DNA from 4 places in the Paenibacillus cucumis (ex Kampfer et al. 2016) genome. Region 1 is predicted to be linked to each of the others. Evidence: riboswitches for the same ligand, from Rfam matches in the RefSeq annotation. Region 1 holds a riboswitch; each other region holds the start of a gene.

What was found. Region 1 has a riboswitch for cyclic di-AMP ahead of H7T88_RS20460 (C40 family peptidase). Riboswitches for the same ligand answer to the same signal wherever they lie in the genome.
Region 2: another riboswitch for cyclic di-AMP. It lies ahead of H7T88_RS16815 (3D domain-containing protein); the one in region 1 lies ahead of H7T88_RS20460 (C40 family peptidase).
Region 3: another riboswitch for cyclic di-AMP. It lies ahead of H7T88_RS01460 (C40 family peptidase); the one in region 1 lies ahead of H7T88_RS20460 (C40 family peptidase).
Region 4: another riboswitch for cyclic di-AMP. It lies ahead of H7T88_RS13100 (resuscitation-promoting factor); the one in region 1 lies ahead of H7T88_RS20460 (C40 family peptidase).

Annotation. Positions count from the first base shown of each region.
Region 1 is NZ_JACLIC010000035.1:16,499-20,638, forward strand. It holds gene H7T88_RS20440 (hypothetical protein) at 140-433, shown strand; gene H7T88_RS20445 (4a-hydroxytetrahydrobiopterin dehydratase) at 646-939, shown strand; gene H7T88_RS20450 (c-type cytochrome) at 1,053-1,409, opposite strand; gene H7T88_RS20455 (GNAT family N-acetyltransferase) at 1,559-2,056, opposite strand; gene H7T88_RS20460 (C40 family peptidase) at 2,419-2,889, opposite strand; cyclic di-AMP (ydaO/yuaA leader) riboswitch at 2,893-3,030, opposite strand; gene H7T88_RS20465 (hypothetical protein) at 3,324-4,140, opposite strand, start outside.
Region 2 is NZ_JACLIC010000025.1:122,082-126,221, forward strand. It holds gene H7T88_RS16805 (ABC transporter substrate-binding protein/permease) at 1-320, shown strand, start outside; gene H7T88_RS16810 (amino acid ABC transporter ATP-binding protein) at 307-1,029, shown strand; cyclic di-AMP (ydaO/yuaA leader) riboswitch at 1,215-1,411, shown strand; gene H7T88_RS16815 (3D domain-containing protein) at 1,414-2,085, shown strand; gene H7T88_RS16820 (polysaccharide deacetylase family protein) at 2,217-3,035, opposite strand; gene lpdD (prenylated flavin chaperone LpdD) at 3,190-3,525, shown strand; gene H7T88_RS16830 (PspA/IM30 family protein) at 3,717-4,140, shown strand, end outside.
Region 3 is NZ_JACLIC010000002.1:333,095-337,234, forward strand. It holds gene H7T88_RS01440 (xanthine phosphoribosyltransferase) at 1-119, shown strand, start outside; gene H7T88_RS01445 (hypothetical protein) at 218-547, shown strand; gene H7T88_RS01450 (hypothetical protein) at 666-884, shown strand; gene H7T88_RS01455 (carboxymuconolactone decarboxylase family protein) at 1,067-1,396, shown strand; gene H7T88_RS01460 (C40 family peptidase) at 1,535-1,999, opposite strand; cyclic di-AMP (ydaO/yuaA leader) riboswitch at 2,005-2,136, opposite strand; gene pelA (pectate lyase) at 2,513-3,466, shown strand; tRNA gene H7T88_RS01470 (tRNA-Leu) at 3,668-3,752, shown strand; gene xynC (glucuronoarabinoxylan endo-1,4-beta-xylanase XynC) at 3,945-4,140, opposite strand, start outside.
Region 4 is NZ_JACLIC010000022.1:12,117-16,256, reverse strand. It holds gene rsmA (16S rRNA (adenine(1518)-N(6)/adenine(1519)-N(6))-dimethyltransferase RsmA) at 1-165, opposite strand, end outside; gene rnmV (ribonuclease M5) at 170-715, opposite strand; gene H7T88_RS13100 (resuscitation-promoting factor) at 871-2,055, opposite strand; cyclic di-AMP (ydaO/yuaA leader) riboswitch at 2,325-2,578, opposite strand; gene H7T88_RS13095 (TatD family hydrolase) at 2,820-3,587, opposite strand; gene H7T88_RS13090 (HD domain-containing protein) at 3,964-4,140, opposite strand, start outside.

The DNA of each region.
Region 1 (4,140 bases):
AACCTCCATGGCTACCGAAAACGAATGAAACGGTCATGTATAGTATTTATCGACCAGATGGGCTTTTTTTTTAAGGGTTATTTTCAGGTATAATAAGATCAAATCCACCTTTTACAAGGTGAGTGGGAGTGAGAAGTCAATGGGCGTAAAGCATGGACGTGATTATGAAGGAATATTGACAGATTTAACGGTGGCCATAGGACGCATACCGGATCGCTATGTTTTCTTTGAAATGGATGCGGAAGAGTGGGGGAGACTAGGGGAACCGGAACAGCTCGAGGTAGACGAAGCACTGGCGGAGGACTTGTTCTACGCGCTTGGAGAGGAATCCGTCATTCCGGTTGGGAGCGGTGTGGTGATCCATGACAAAGAACAACACCGGATCCATATTTTGATTGGAGAAGAAGAGCTAACCTTTGTACCTCTAATTTAACATGTGTAGTGACGATAAAACCTTGCGCTTCAAGGCACTGAGCCATCTGTTCTATGGATTTTGGTGCTTTGACGTGGTAAGATGATACTCATGAAAAAGGCGCCGCTGGGCGGTGGCCTGCCTTTTAGGCTGTATGGGCAGCATGTAAAGGTGCCGATGGTCATGTGGATGTAAGTCCGCGATGTCTCATCATATGGGGAGGAAGATAACGCATGGTTTTTACGCAAGAGGAAGTCGAAGCTCATCTGGGAAGGCTTGAAGGCTGGGAACTGGAAGAGGGACGGTGGATTGTCCGCAAATTTGTGTTTTCTAACTATATGAAAGGGATTGCTTTTGTGGATGAAGTCGCTGCGATTTCGGAAGCATTCAATCATCACCCTTTTATTACTATTGATTATACAACGGTTACACTGCGTCTTACGTCTTGGGATGCAGGTGGCATTACATCGGTAGACATTAAAGAAGCAGAGCAGTACAACGAAGCTTTTGAGAAAATGAGAACATAATAATCTGCACCAACGTCGTCTGCAGGATGATGTTTGTCATGCATACCAAAAGAGGCTCTTGCCTCCCTAACGGGAGGATGAGAGCCTCTTTGATGCCTTGCGCGCAAGAATGCTTATTTCTTCTCTGCCAGCCACATCGCGATGTGGGCAATTTCCTCGTCCTGCAGTCTGCCTTTGAAAGAAGGCATGCCACCTTTACCTTTGACAATGGTGGAATAGATTTTCTCCACATCATCCTTACTACCGATGTTTGCAAGAGCTGGGCCTACGCCACCTTGAAGCTGATCGCCGTGACAGGAAATGCAGTTGGCTTTCACTAACGTCTCAGCCTGTCCAGCATCCATAGCCACTTCAGGCATGCTTGGTTTGGCTTCCTGCTCCACTTCCTCTTTACCTGGAAGCGTAAACATTAAAACAATAGCTAAAGCACATGCTGCAAAAAATACCCCGCTCATGATCCATTTGTGCATCCCTTATGTCCCCTCCAGAATGAAAGATCATCTAACTCAAACTAATCCCTATCATTATAACGGAAGCCGTCGTTACATCATAGCATTTTGTGGTAATTTTTTGAACTAATCACAAAAGAGAGACAAATTGAAACCATTTAATCGTGAGTTTACTCTCTTGGGCCTTCATAAACCATGCAATGGAAAGGCTTTAAACCACTAGGAGTTTGGCGTTCATATGTATCCTGGATGACAAATCCGCTCTTTAGATATACTTGAATGGCACGGTTATTCCAAGTGAGCACTTCAAGATCAATCTCATTGGATGGATTGCGGCGGATGGCCTCTTGTACGATCGCAGTAACGAAAGCTTTACCAAGACCTTGACCACACAGATCGGGGCGCATACCGAGACCGATTCGTGTGACATGCTGGAGCGGAAAATATTGTGCAAACCCATAAACCTGGTCATGTTGATCCAGGATAATCGCATATTGTTGTTGTCTGAGCTGTGCATCACCGAACTCGACTTCGAGTGCTTTCATCTGTTCCCAAGGAAGCCAGCTATAGATATTGTAAGGTGGGGCGTATTTCCAGCCACATATAAGTTCAGCATGTTCTTCTTGCATCGGTACAACATGAAGTATCAAAGAGGCTTCATTCTTCATATAACAGTGCATGCTCCTTTCTCCAATATCCGTGTCATTGTTCACTCTACAAAAGAGCTGTGTATTAGGCAAGTCTTCATATGATCAGATAAAAATTGAAACAAAAGTCGTGATCATTCCGTTTATATTATAACAGGCTGGGTAAAAACATGATAAGGGCACGGACAAACGAAAGTAGGCGAACGTGTTAGTTCACATACACACCATGACTTGCAACATCGGGAACTACACAGAGTCAGAAAGCATAAAAAAACCGCCGGATACATTCCTGCGGAGAATGTACCGGGCGGTTCTGTTTATACTTCGTATTTCGTTACAGTAGAGTTACATGGTTCCAACATCATGTTGATTACAGCTTGTACCTAGTCAAGGGCCAGTGACTCATAATCGTCCGTGCTCATGATCCGTTTAGCGCCAACGTAGCGGTTAGCCCAGTAGTTCTCACTCAAAGAGCTGATCGTTACACCTTTGGAAGAAGAAGAATGTGCAAACTTGCCACTTCCTACAAAAATGCCTACGTGTGATATACCTTTACCTGTTGTGTTGAAGAACACCAGATCTCCAGGTCTCATCTCCATGCGAGATACGGAATCACCCATGTCGTATTGGGAGCTAGATTGACGAGCCAAATCAATACCTAATTTGTCGAATACATACCGTGTGAATCCGGAGCAGTCAAAACCGTCAAGCGTTGTTCCTCCGCTTTTGTATGTAGTTCCCATTGCTGAATCAATTACTTTATCCATCTTAGAATCTGCAAATGCGCTGCCTGCTCCAAGTGATAATGCAAATGTGAGGCTAAGTACTGCTGCGGTCAGTTTCTTCTTAAACAAGTGATATACCCCTTCCAACGCCTGCGAGGTTAGCTTAAGGATTCGGTTGAAGGTCCCCTATGATCCCTCTGTTTCAAGATCAATTCACCCATAACTGGTTCCCCCGCTTCCCAGGTGCCAGGAATTTGGCTATGCTAGTTATGCACCTGAAAAATGAAAAGAAAATTTAATTTTAAGGATTTAATTTAAAGTTGTTACAAATAAGGATTTAAAGATTACAAAGTTGTTACTAAAAACTCACTGCGCTTATTGTACCAGAGGCTTAGTACTTTGGCAACGTTTAGCAGTAAAATTAACAAAAAAAACCTCGACCTTTGACGGGGAAAGGTCGAGGTTTGCGTATTTATACGTAATAACCAATGAAATGTTTAACATGAGATGGTAACATTTCTTTATTTTTGAAAGCGATCTCAGATGGCGTGTAACATTTTAGTTCAACGTATATGATTTTCATGTCTGGTAGATGTGGACTGCCATAAACGGAAATGACTACATACTTTCCACATACTGAGTAGGCTTCGGGCAAGCGGATAGGATTGTTGCAGGATTAATCCGGATAGTCCTGTCAAGAACCAGGAAGCGGAAGTGAATGCACCAAAGACCACTAAATGCACAACTCCCAGCACCAGCGCAATGCCGATGACAGCAAAGATGCGGCGCACAGCAATCCACAGTCCCTTGAGCGTCCCGTGGATTCGCCCTTCTGCATCCGGGTCAGAAATACCAAACTGCATGTAGAGCACTGCATGATGTACAATCCAGCCATAAATAATCCAGCCTGCTACATATGGAATGCCGGGAAGTAATAAATGAAGAGAATGAAAACTGTCCATTATTGTAGAAAACAATTTGGGCAGAAGCCAGTATGCAGGCAAGAACATGAGAAAGGTACGTATCGTGTGTAGCAATATCATGGGTTTCCATAACGTTTTGATGCCCCGAATAAAAGGAATGCGTTCTTCAGTAGATTGATAATGTTGCAGGGAGTAGAGTAACCCGGCCTGAATAAGTGGACTGATCAGCAGGCGAAGCAATAACATGCCGCCCAAAATCCACAGATAACGCTGGACCTCCGGACCGGACAGGCTGAGCTGGCTTTCCATTTTGAATAAAAGTGTGCTTAGCTCGCCGACATCATCCGTTGGATAACGTAGTAATAGAGGAACGACAGCCGATTGAACCAACCGGTAGATGAAATAACCCCAAGTTAATTGATAGATAAACAAGAGTGCGGCAATAAACATATGCTGA
Region 2 (4,140 bases), on a different contig from region 1:
ATCGTGGTCAACTGGAAGCAGCCCGTTCATTAGGTATGGGCAGAGGCGCAGCGATGCGTTACATTATTCTGCCACAGGCCTTCAAGGCCGTTTTGCCAGCCATCGGTAACGAGTTCGTAACGATCATTAAAGAATCATCCATTATTTCGGTCATCGGTATGGTGGATATTATGTATCAAGCAAGTGTAGTCAAAAATCTCACATTCCAGGGTCTGAACCCGTTCATTATTGCGGCAGCCATTTACTTTGTGATGACATTTATTCTGTCCAAGCTGCTCGGACGATTGGAAAGGAAGTTGGGTGCAAGTGATAGACGTTAGGCAATTACACAAATCATATGGTAAAAATGATGTCCTGAAAGGCATCGACGTAACGATCGGCAAAGGTGAGGTTGTTGTAGTTATTGGTCCTTCCGGTTCGGGTAAAAGTACATTTCTGCGTTGTCTGAACCTGTTGGAACAGCCATCATCGGGACAGATCGATTTCGAAGGTGTTTCGATAACCGATCCGAAGCATAACATTAATGCTACACGTGAGAAGATGGGCATGGTGTTCCAGCATTTTAATCTGTTCCCTCATAAAACGGTTCAGCAAAATATTACGATTGCTCCAATCAAGGTGAAGAAACAATCCACGGATGAGGCTAACAAAATTGCCGAGGATCTCCTGAAGACAGTCGGTTTGGCGGACAAAAAAGATGTATATCCTAACCAGCTGTCCGGTGGTCAAAAGCAACGGATTGCCATTGCAAGAGCACTCGCGATGCAGCCGCATGTGATGCTGTTTGACGAGCCAACATCGGCCCTTGATCCGGAGATGGTCGGAGAGGTATTGGAAGTCATGAAACGGCTTGCTGAAGGCGGAATGACGATGGTCATTGTAACGCATGAGATGGGTTTTGCGCGTGAGGTGGGAGACCGCATTCTGTTCATGGACGGCGGCGTCATCGTTGAGGAAGGTACCCCGGATGAAGTGTTTGGTGCGCCAAAACATCCGCGTACGCGAGACTTTCTTGCAAAAGTACTTTAATTCATGCCATTCCGTATATAGAATCAAATGAATAACGGCGTTATCGGATCGAAAGATCCGGTGACGCTTTTTTGTTGTTTGCAGAAAAGGTAGAGCTGAAAAAGTAACTTTTCTGTTACCTGTAAAATGAATTAAAACGCCAAATGGAAACATTTACTACAGCTTAAGGTTACAAATTTGTGATATATTCAAGACTGCCGAAACTTCCGAAGCGGAAGTGCGGGGGACGTAACAATGCAGACATAGTTAATGATTTGAGAAATATGCTGCTTGGGGTGAATTAGGAATACATAATGCTTCAGCATGTCACGTACAGCCTATAGGGTGGGTTCCTCCATCCGAATCCGACAACTAACTTCGCAGGCATCATGAGGGAGGAAGACCATGCATAACAAGAAACGTTTAGCCAAAACAGCCATCGCACTACTGACATCCATTCTATTCATTCAAGCCGTTCCGGCTCACGCGGATTCCGTTCATGTGGCCAAAGAAGGGGATACCTTCTTCACCTTATCCAAGCAATACGGCGTTGATATGAACACATTAATTAAAACGAATAAAGACATCTCACCTTATAACATCTATGGTGGTTTGAAAATTACAATCCCAGGTAACGAAAACAAAGTAGAAGCGGCACCAGTTCAAGCGAAGTCGCAGGAAAAAACGGTGACTGCTGCAAGCCTGGACGTGAATACAGATAATAAAGTGGTACAGGCTTGGGGGAAAACATTCGACTATAGCAAAACGCTTAGTGTTAAAGCAACAGCGTATTCCGCAGATGCTTCCGAGAATGGTGGATGGGGCCCCGTTGATTATTTTGGCAACCCGCTCGAACTCGGCACAATCGCAGTGGATCCCAAGGTTATCCCTTTTGGAACCAAGGTATTAGTGACAGGGCATACACACCCTGGATTGCCGAAACAGGCTTTCGTAGCAACGGCTTTGGATGCAGGTAGCGCGATCAAGGGAAATCGTATTGACATCTTTATCCCTGGAAGCAAACAGTTCGTTAGTTCGTTTGGTTTTCAGGATATTGAGTTGTACATTTTAAAATAAGGCTTAAACCCTCTCATTTATGGATGTGAGGTCATAAGTTGAATTGAGCATTAATAAACAGGGTGTTCTTTCTTGCGTAATCATGATAGGCATAATTCATGACGACGTAGAGGGACACCCTGTTCTTTCAATTATTGTTTCTCTTTTGGCAGTTTAAGCATCTCGTCCAATGTAACTAATTCATATCCTCGGTTTCGCAATTCCTCAATAACCTCAGGCAAAGCCTCTACTGTACCTTTCAGGTTCGAACCTGTACCGCCGCCAGCATGTTGTAATACGATGGAACCAGGTTTCACCGCGGTGAGAATATTATGTTTTACCTTTTCCTTGTCTAGTCCCTTCCAATCGAGAGAATCCACATTCCAATTCACGATGCTGTAATGCTGTTTTGCAGCCCATCTCAACTGTTCTTCGTTAATGTCCCCATACGGAGGACGAATCATTTTGGGCGTATACCCCGTCAGGCGGTGAATGATATCGCCGGTATGTAGTATTTGTTTGCGAAAGGCAGTCATTGATAATTTGCTGAATTCAGGATGATTGTAGCTGTGATTGCCAACGATATGTCCTTCTTTCACCATCCGTTTCACCAAGTCCGGGTGTTTCTCCGCACGGCTGCCAACAACAAAAAAAGTAGCACGAACCTTATATTTTTTTAATACATCAAGTACCTGCGGTGTAAATCTTGGATCAGGTACATCATCAAAAGTCAGCGCAACTTGTTTGGTGGAAGGGCCATTGGTTTTGAACGTATCCGCGTATTTTTGACGAAGTTGACCTAGAGTCAACTGTTCTTCTTTAACATCTGACCCAGACGCCGGTGTATCACTGAGGGTTGAAGAAGGTTCCTCAGATGAAGCAGCAGACACAGGCGCAGGGGCTAAAGGAGCTGTATAAACCCCAGAGCATATAATAGTAACGAGTGCGAGCATGACGAGGCGTATTCGCATGTTAACGGCCTCCTTTTTCCAAAATTGCGTTCTCTATGGTATGCCCGTTGCCTGTTTCTTTTATGCGTGTGTGAGAAGTTTCATTGCATCATCAGGTCATGAAAGCCATAATTCCACCATATATAACATATAGAGAAGGATAGGTGGAGAGACGATGAGTACATATGATTTGAAATCCATTCGTTTAGAGGTTTTTGAGGCAGGACAGGACAAGGTATTTCTGGTTACGGGTGGTAAAGCTCATATCGGGGCTGTAGCTACATTCTATGTTGACCATGATCGGGTTAGTGGAACAACGGTACATATCCCGGGACACAAGGAACAAGAGTTATGTGAGCGGCTAGCCCGCAAGGCGGCCCTGCAACTGAAAGTTACGGTAACCGTTATTATGGGCATACATTTTGACAGCATTACACGAGTGCAGATCGACGAGATCGTAATGACTGCAGAGAGACTTGTGGATGAACATTTGAATAAGAAGTCAGAGTAATGTTTTGGTAATCGGTCACCTTATAGGATAAACGACACGTGCCTGGATAAGCATAACCTTCAGAGGTAATCCTCCTTATATTAGAGGTTGTCATCAAGTTTTAATTTTTTTTTGTAAAATTGAAACGAGTTGCAGATTGTAACGTATGTATCTTTATATACAATGCACAATCCACTGGGAGGAATAACCTAATGTCTATTTTTAAAAGATTACGTGACCTGACAATGTCTAACATCAATGCAATTATCGACAAAGCTGAAGATCCAATCAAGATGACGGATCAATATATCCGTGACATGCAAGAGGATCTGGAAGATGCTGAGAAAGCAGTAGCCGCACAAATCGCAATCGAGAAGAAGTTCAAGCAATTGTTCGAGGAACAGGAAGCACTTGTGAAGAAACGTGAAGAGCAGGCTCACACGGCAGCTCGTGCACAGAACATGGACCTTGCTCGTCGCGCTTTGGAAGAGAAGAAAGCAGCGGAAGAGAAAATGGTGGAATACAAAGCCAGCTACGATCAAAACAAAGCGTCCGCAGACAATCTTCGTGGCAAACTCGATGAGATGCGCAAACAATTGACACAGATGAAAAACAAGCGCGAAACGCTGGTTGCTC
Region 3 (4,140 bases), on a different contig from region 1:
AGAAGAGCTTCCAGGCTGGTGCTCGCACCATCCGTGAACAAGGGATTCCAGTAGAAGCTCTTGTACGCATTCGTTCACTGAATAATGGCACCGTGCAATTCGACGATAATGAAATGTGACTTTTTGAAGGAAATTGGGCCTAATTTTTGAAGTATGACTTTGCATGGCCTTAGATTTCCTTTATAATGGGGTTATGTTAGGGAGAGGAGGCAACACCATGGGGAACCAACCGGCAACAGAACAATTCTTTATTGATAAGCTGGCGGAATCGAAAGTTCATTTTGAACGTGCCCTGGATTGTAAACATACGGAATTCGATGACCTTTATCCCTATATGATTGAACATCCTCAATTTTTCTGGTACAAACGCTATGTTGCCTGGTCAGAATTACTGACGATTGTAGGCTTGTGTGAAGAGTTGTCCTTCTCTTGGAAAGAACAATTTACACCGCACCAAGTAGAGTACCTTGAAGAACGTGTGATGTCCGCCAAAGTGCTTGATTTTTGGTTCGAGAAGAACGACAGCAAAGAGCACGCGCAGCGGTAACTCTCAGTCGGGACATTTTTTTCGAATGACATGACAGTCCAATACAGTCACGTGAGACCTAAATGACTTTTCATTTAGGTCTCTTTTTGTAAAGAAATTTGAGTATAGGAGTTATGACATGATTAGTGATACAGAATTGGATGCCCTGCGTTTGTCAGGGGAGAAGGTAAGAGTAGTGCGGGATGAACTGGAGTCTAATGATGTAACGGGCATCGTGGTAGCCTGGGATGATGAGCAAGTACTTATTCGCAGGCAAAATCGCCGTGTTGTGAAGCTGGATCGGTCTTACCGTTATCAGCTGTTCAGTGAGCCTCGTCAAAGTGTTTTAAGTGAATAAATGACATGAGTGCTTAGCTTAACGGATTCACGTTACCGGAAAGCTCCTTCAAAGAGAATGTCTGCTACACCAAATGTTTGGAATTACCATCAGGATCAGGCATATTTGCGACGCACGCGAGAGAAGATAGGTACAGTGGAACAATTCGCTGTATTTACAGCCGAAAGGGTGTGTTGCAAGTCATGACATTGATGAATGATAAAGTTCATGCGTATAAGGATCAGATTGGCGCATTAAGCGACGTTCTCCCGGATGTGGTGAAATCATATCATGAGTTTACGGGAGAGTGCTTCCAGCCGGGTGTGCTTGACGCCAAAACCAAGCAGTTAATTGCGCTAGGTATCGGTTTGTTTGCTAATAACGAAGTGTGCACGTTCTATCATGTGGAGGAAGCCCGGTCCAAGGGAGCGACCGATCAGGAGATCATGGAGACGGTAGCTGTTGCTGGTGCAGTGGGCGGCGGACATGCTCTGTCACAGGGAGCAATGAGGGTGCAGAAGGCGCTCCATTAGTGAATGAAGTAAAACAAAAATTAACAAGGTCATACACCTCTTTAATAGAGGCGTATGACCTTGTTTTTTTATAGCTCATCTTTACTTTCTTTACTGTAAGGAGGTAGCCAAAGGCTACTCCCCGTTCTTTAAATTCAATTAAAGTTTACCCAACATTTTGTTATACATAAATTGACCTGTCACCCGTCTTGCGGTTACATAACGATCACTGAAATACGGATTGGACAACTTGGTGATGCTGACACCTTTGCTGCTGGAGGCATGTGCGAATTGACCTCCACCGATGTATACTCCTGTATGTGAGATGCCTCTACCTGTTGTGTTGAAGAAGACCAGATCTCCTGTACGAATGCTTGCTTTGGAGACAGGTGTTCCGGCTTTCGCTTGTTGTTGCGACGTGCGAGGGAGCTCAATGCTATATTTGTTGAAAAGATATCTCATAAACCCGGAACAATCGAAGCCAGCCATGGTTGTGCCGCCCCATTTGTACGGGATGCCTGTCATATTGTTAACCATCGTATTAATTGTGCTTGCCTCTGTGCTTGTTGCCCCGGATGTAAATAGTACAGCAGCCCCAAAAATGGAAATAATCAGTTTTTTCAAAATCAATGTTCTCCCTTCGATGCCTACGGAGTTAGCTAAGGGTTCGGTAGAAGGTTCCCTATATTTCCTATGTATAAGAATAATTCACCCAAAATGGTTCCCCCGTTTTCAATCCTGAAACTCGGCAAATGAATAATTAAGTTTTTGTAACTATTTGAAACTATATTGCATAAATGCGTAATTGTCAAACCTGTTTAAAGGTGTTCATTTAGCCTCAATGTTAGCGGAATTATCGATTTTAGTTATCATTTTGTTGAAATTAGGGAGTTAAAGATTACAAAAAAGTCATTTGTGTTTCATATGAGAGAACTTGGATAATAAACAAGATTGTTATGAGCTAAAAAGGAAACCATTCTGTTTAACAAATTTTTTTGGTTTGTTGCATATATTGACAAAAATATATTTATTGCATATTATAACCATATTAAATACATAATTTGTATTTAAATTGTTTTCATTGGAATATATGTGATAAAGGTAATCAAATTTGTGAATGGGGGAGAGTGTTGTCGAGTGAAAGCAAAAAAATTAGTAACATTTGTACTGGCGTGTTCTATGGTATTCTCCGTAGCGGGAATGGCTATCCTTCCTGTACCGACCGTATCGGCAGCTGATGCTTCCGGTACAACGGCGAGTATGTCCGATATCTTAAAGAATCAGCGCCCTGATGGAGGCTGGAGAAAAGATTACAGTCAGACGTCAGGTGAATGGGCCAAATCAACGATCGATAACAAAGCTACATACTCAGAAATCAGAAGGCTAGCAAGTGAATTCAAAAAAACAAATGATCCGCGATACTCTGCTGCAGCGGTCAAGGGCATCAACTTTTTGCTTAATATGCAGTATTCCAATGGCGGTTGGCCTCAAGTCTATCAAAGTTCCGGCTATCATAAACATATTACCTATAATGATGATGCGATGATTAATGTGATGTACATGCTTGATGAAGTCGCAGGACGTAAGGGGAACTTCTCCTTTATCGACAGTTCTCTTGCAAATCGCAGTAAAAATGCAGTTTCCAAAGGAGTCGATGCTATCCTGAATACCCAGGTGGTATCCGGTGGGAAGTTAACGGCCTGGGGACAACAGCATGATTCCAGTTCACTTAGACCTGCGGGAGCCAGAATCTATGAAGTGCCTTCATTAACGGCAGGTGAAAGCGTGAACATTGTGAAGTTTCTGAAAACGAGACCGGCTAATTCAAGAATCACTGCATCTATCAAAGGTGCCGAAGCCTGGTTTAATAAAGTGAAAATTACAGGATATCGGTATGAGAGAGCGAATGGGGATAGCCGAATTATTGCTGATTCCAGTGCATCACCGATTTGGGCACGTTTCTATGAACTCGGTACGGACAAACCGATCTTTGTGGGACGTGATGGCGTTGTGAAATATAAGCTGAGCGATATAGAAAAGGAAAGAAGAGGCGGTTATGCATGGTACGGCAACTGGCCGTCCAAGCTATAGAAAATTGTTTATTTAACCAATTTTCTAATAAGTCCACTACTTACGGATATATAAGCTTAATCTGAAGCAGGCCTGATAAGTGCGAATCGGATACATATCTGTTTCGCACTTATTTGGTGATGAATAGATGTGTTGACATGTTAAACTACGCGTGGTATATTAATTCTTGTCGCCGATATTAGTTGGAAAGATACAATATATGCGGTCGTGGCGGAATTGGCAGACGCGCACGGTTCAGGTCCGTGTGGGCTAACCCCCCGTGGAGGTTCGAGTCCTCTCGACCGCATTAGATAGAAAAAGACCTCTTAGCAATAGCCTAAGAGGTCTTTTTCTATCTAATGATATAAAGAACAATCAACAGTCTTTAATTACAGTATTGTCTCAAAATAGACGAGTAGAGCAACTTAGGTCTATTCCACATGGGAGCTTGGCTACTTTTTGCCCAGCTAAAAAAGAAAAAGGTTTAGAATCAGATAACTTATGATGCTGCTGTCACCGTAATGTTATCAATGTTGGGTCCCTCTGTACCTGTTGTTACGATTCGGAGTGTATTCGTACCTGAATTCATAGGTACTTGAATTGTTTTTTCACCCCAAGTAGACCAGCTTCCTGTTTGAGTAAAGGGCTCATTACTGAGTACTTTTGTGCCATTAACATAAATATCTAGAGTCCGC
Region 4 (4,140 bases), on a different contig from region 1:
CTTGGACTCGTCCAAATCAGCTGCGCCTACGATTTTGTTCAATATATTTTGATCGATCAAGAAATTCTGACCCAGACTTTTCTTGAAGGAGAATCCATGCCTTTGAATAATTTCTTTGGTACGTTTGGGTGTTGCTATTTCAATGGTTTGCTCCATATCCTTCATATGCTCACATTCCTTCACGTTCAATTTGCGCTAATGCAGTGGAGAACTCTTCTCTTGTAATCTGAAATACACTCAGCCGTTTATGGAACTGCTTGCCGTTACAATACCCGATACCAAGCAGATTGCCCATCTCCATACGGCGTGCGGCTGCTTGCGGGTGTATGATCAATCCTGCTTCAATGAGGTCCTCCCAATCGATTAGACTAGGTGCACCCTCATAGGATGTGTGTACGCGAGCAAGTGCATGACGAATCGCTTCCGGTGAAGCATTCTCTACCCCGATATCTCCTTTGCGCGTTGCATCCGCTTCTGGAATAAAAGCATGCTTGCAGCCAGGGACCTTATTGGCGATAATTTTGCGGATACGCTCTCCCGCATGATCCGGATCCGTCAGGATAATGACGCCACGTCTCTCTTGAGCAAGTGCAATTCGCTTCAGAATACGCTGATTAATGGCAGAGCCTCCGGTTTCAATCGTATCCGCTTCGACCGCCCGACGAATCGCTACCGTGTCGTCACGACCCTCCACAACAATCACTTCTTTTATCATGTTCCTTTTCTTCCTTTCTAACGCAAAAAGAAGAGGAATATCCTCTTCTCTGCCAAACGGCGGAGGAGACTGAATTCAGACCCCTCCGCCGCATATTCCGCATGAATCATTCATGCAACTATTTTATAGCATTCCCATTTCAAAGTAAAACGATTTTAGTTCGCTTCCGGCTTAACTGGACCAATCACATAGACCGTTTTGCCTTTTTTACGTCCGAAATTCAGGGCGTGCTTCACACTGTCGTAATAAACGTCAATTTTGTTGCCTTTAATAGCGCCGCCTGTATCTTCCGCACGACGGAAGCCGAGGCCCTCAATGTATACCCACCAGCCGATTGGAATGACCTTGGGATCAACTGCAATGGTGCGCCCCTCCGTTACACGAGTACCGGAAGCTGTTTTTGTACCAATACCCGGCTCTTCAGAAGAGTAGGCTGTCATCGATACATTTTTCAAAACTTTAGAGTATTTAAAAGAATTCCCGGAGACCGTAATCACCTTGCTGCCCGAGGCAGATGTTTTCTTCGAGTTCGTTGTTACAGCTTTTTTGGTCGTCGAAGTTTTGGCCGATACCAATTGAACCTCAGGTTCCTTCACAACCGGTTTAGCCTTTGTACCTACCGCAATCACTTTATCTACACGATTGGTGGCGACCGTTTTACCTACCACTTTTTTGGAGACAAGTTCTCCATCTTGAAATACCTTTTCGATATGTTGCACAATTGTGCCTTCCTTGCCTTTCACTACAACACGGTTATCCCCTTGGAACAAACTTGGGTCTGCCGTTTTCACAACCTTGTAAGCAATCGGTTGTTTCACATCCACTGTATGCTTTGTTACACGCACTACACGAATCTTCATATCCGCTTTAATTGCGGTTCCGAGCGCTGGATACACTTTATCATGATCTTCAACTTGAATACCTGATTGCTGAATTACACCCTGTACCGATGAATCGGTTGTATAAAGAGTCTTGGTGTCTCCGTCTGCCGTGATTTTAACTGGAACGGCCCGCTCAATAACGATTCGGTCTCCGTCGGTAATCGCCCCATTCATGGGCATGGATACCTTGTCGTGAGGGCTGACTGTGATTGACTGCTCCTCCAGCATTTCCTGAAGCATTCCTGTACGAGTCTCTACCACTTGAGCTTTGCCGTCAATAACCAGTGAAACCTGCTTCCCGGCCTGACCGTAAACGACTAACAAGATCATGATTGCAAGCGCAATTGAGAATATCGCGATCAATGCCATTTGACGCAAGTTCTCATGCTTCCACCGCAACGCGAAAGACTTACTGGATGATCGTGACTCATGGGTCTCTTCTGGTTGGAATATGCCCACTTCTCCGTCCTCCTTCATAGCCTCGCCGTCTAAAGTAATGCATGATGTCTTTGACGCGACTATAACAATTTTTCTACAGAACACAGATCAGAGATAATGACCGGTTCTGCACCATGAACCCCTCTTCGCAACATGATGTCATCCTCCTGAATACATACCGTATGATGACAATATTTCTTTTATTCAAAACAAAAAAAGCCAAAGAAAGAGTGTAAGAGACCCTTTCGTGGCTTCCGAATGATTTTGAATATCGGAAATTCATGCACGAGGTTGCCTCTCTTTTTCCGCTTGCGAGGTTAGCTGTCGGGTTCGGGCGAAAGAGAGCCGCCCTATCTTAGGTCACCCGCTCATGGCGGACGCCCTTGAATTCACCCCGAGACCCAAAGAAGAAATCAAATACGGCTTCGCAGAACATTCCGCTGCTTTTGGGTCAGCGAACGATGCGCACCGGCTAGAATCACCGATGTTTAAGCCCTATTGGTTCCCCCGCTCTCCGTTAACGGAGACTCAGCGAGATTGATTCATGAAAGTAATGTTGTCTCATCGGAAAGTGTCCCTTTGTTCATCCCCCGAACATCTGTCCAATTTTCCGCGCAACAATTCACTGAAAAGATGATATCCTGTTTTGATGCATGTTGTAAAGCACGGATCAAGTACGTTTTTCTAAATATTTGGTTAAAATATTGTAATATTCTGCAATTATTCGAGACAAAGAGCAAATTACCTCTCTGTATCTCCCTTTTTCACCCGATTTACTCGTTTTCTTATCGAATCCCAAATCGTTCCATGGCATTTTTGGTGGTAATTGCAGCAATTTCCTCTACCGAAATGCCTTTAATTTCCGCAGCTGCTTCAGCAACCAGACGTACATGCGCTGTCTCATTTCGTTTTCCACGATAAGGATGCGGTGTGAGATACGGGGAGTCCGTTTCTAAGAAAAATCGATCCATCGGAACCTTGGCGAGCACCTCTTTCGGTTGCTTGGCATTTTTGAAAGTGACCGGTCCTCCGAAGGACAGATGGAACCCTAAATCCAGACACATTTTCGCCGTTTCCCAGCTACCGGAGAAAGAATGCATCACACCTCCAACCTCACCAGCCTTCTCCTCACGTAAAATACGCACAATGTCCTCATGAGCATCCCGATTATGGATGACGATAGGCATACTCAATTCACGTGCCAATGCAATTTGTTGTCGTAATACGCGGTGCTGTACCTCCTTAGGGGAAGTGTCCCAATGATAGTCTAGACCGATTTCTCCAATTGCTACCACTTTCTCATGTTTGCACAATGATGCAATCCATTCGAGATCTCCCTCTTGCATCGTAATGGCATCCACCGGGTGCCAGCCTACAGCTGCGTGGATAAAATCATACGTTTCGGCCAGTTTGATCGTTGTTGGAATCGTCTCCCGGTTAAAGCCGATATTAATCATGCGAGTAACTCCGGCCTGAACGGCCCGTTTAATCATGTCCTCTCGGTCTTCGTCGAATTGTGGTGCATCCAGATGAGTATGTGTGTCGAATAACATGCTTTCTCGTTCTCCCTTCATGTCGAAAGTCAAATGCCGATGATTTTTTCATGGGAACTCCCTTATTCTTGTACAGGAATTCTTGCGTTTGAATTTCAAATTTATTTTTTTGCATCATTAAATGATTGGGACAAGCATCAATTTCAGTATTTTCAGTTTTAGCACTCAAGCTACTATATATAGAAGGAAAATAAAAAGTCAAATCAACATCTTGCAAGAAAAGGCGTTAGAAACTGTATAATTACTCACTCGAATTACAAAATTATGTCGATCTACACATCCTCCCCATTAAAGCAGATTACTGTATCATGTAAAATAGCTCTCTTAGAAAGTCTTTTGATATCAAAATGTTTCACCCTGCTGCATCGACTCAAGCTTATAGAAAATAGGGGCGTATATGGGACGGTAATTCATGAAGGATGGCATCCACCTTGTTTTGCGGATAGTACAGATGATGTTTGCCCAGATGAAGTCCACTGATGGAACGAACAATATCAGAAACTTCTGACAGCTCATGCAACTTGTCCTGCCGATCGAGCAGAAGAATTTGCTT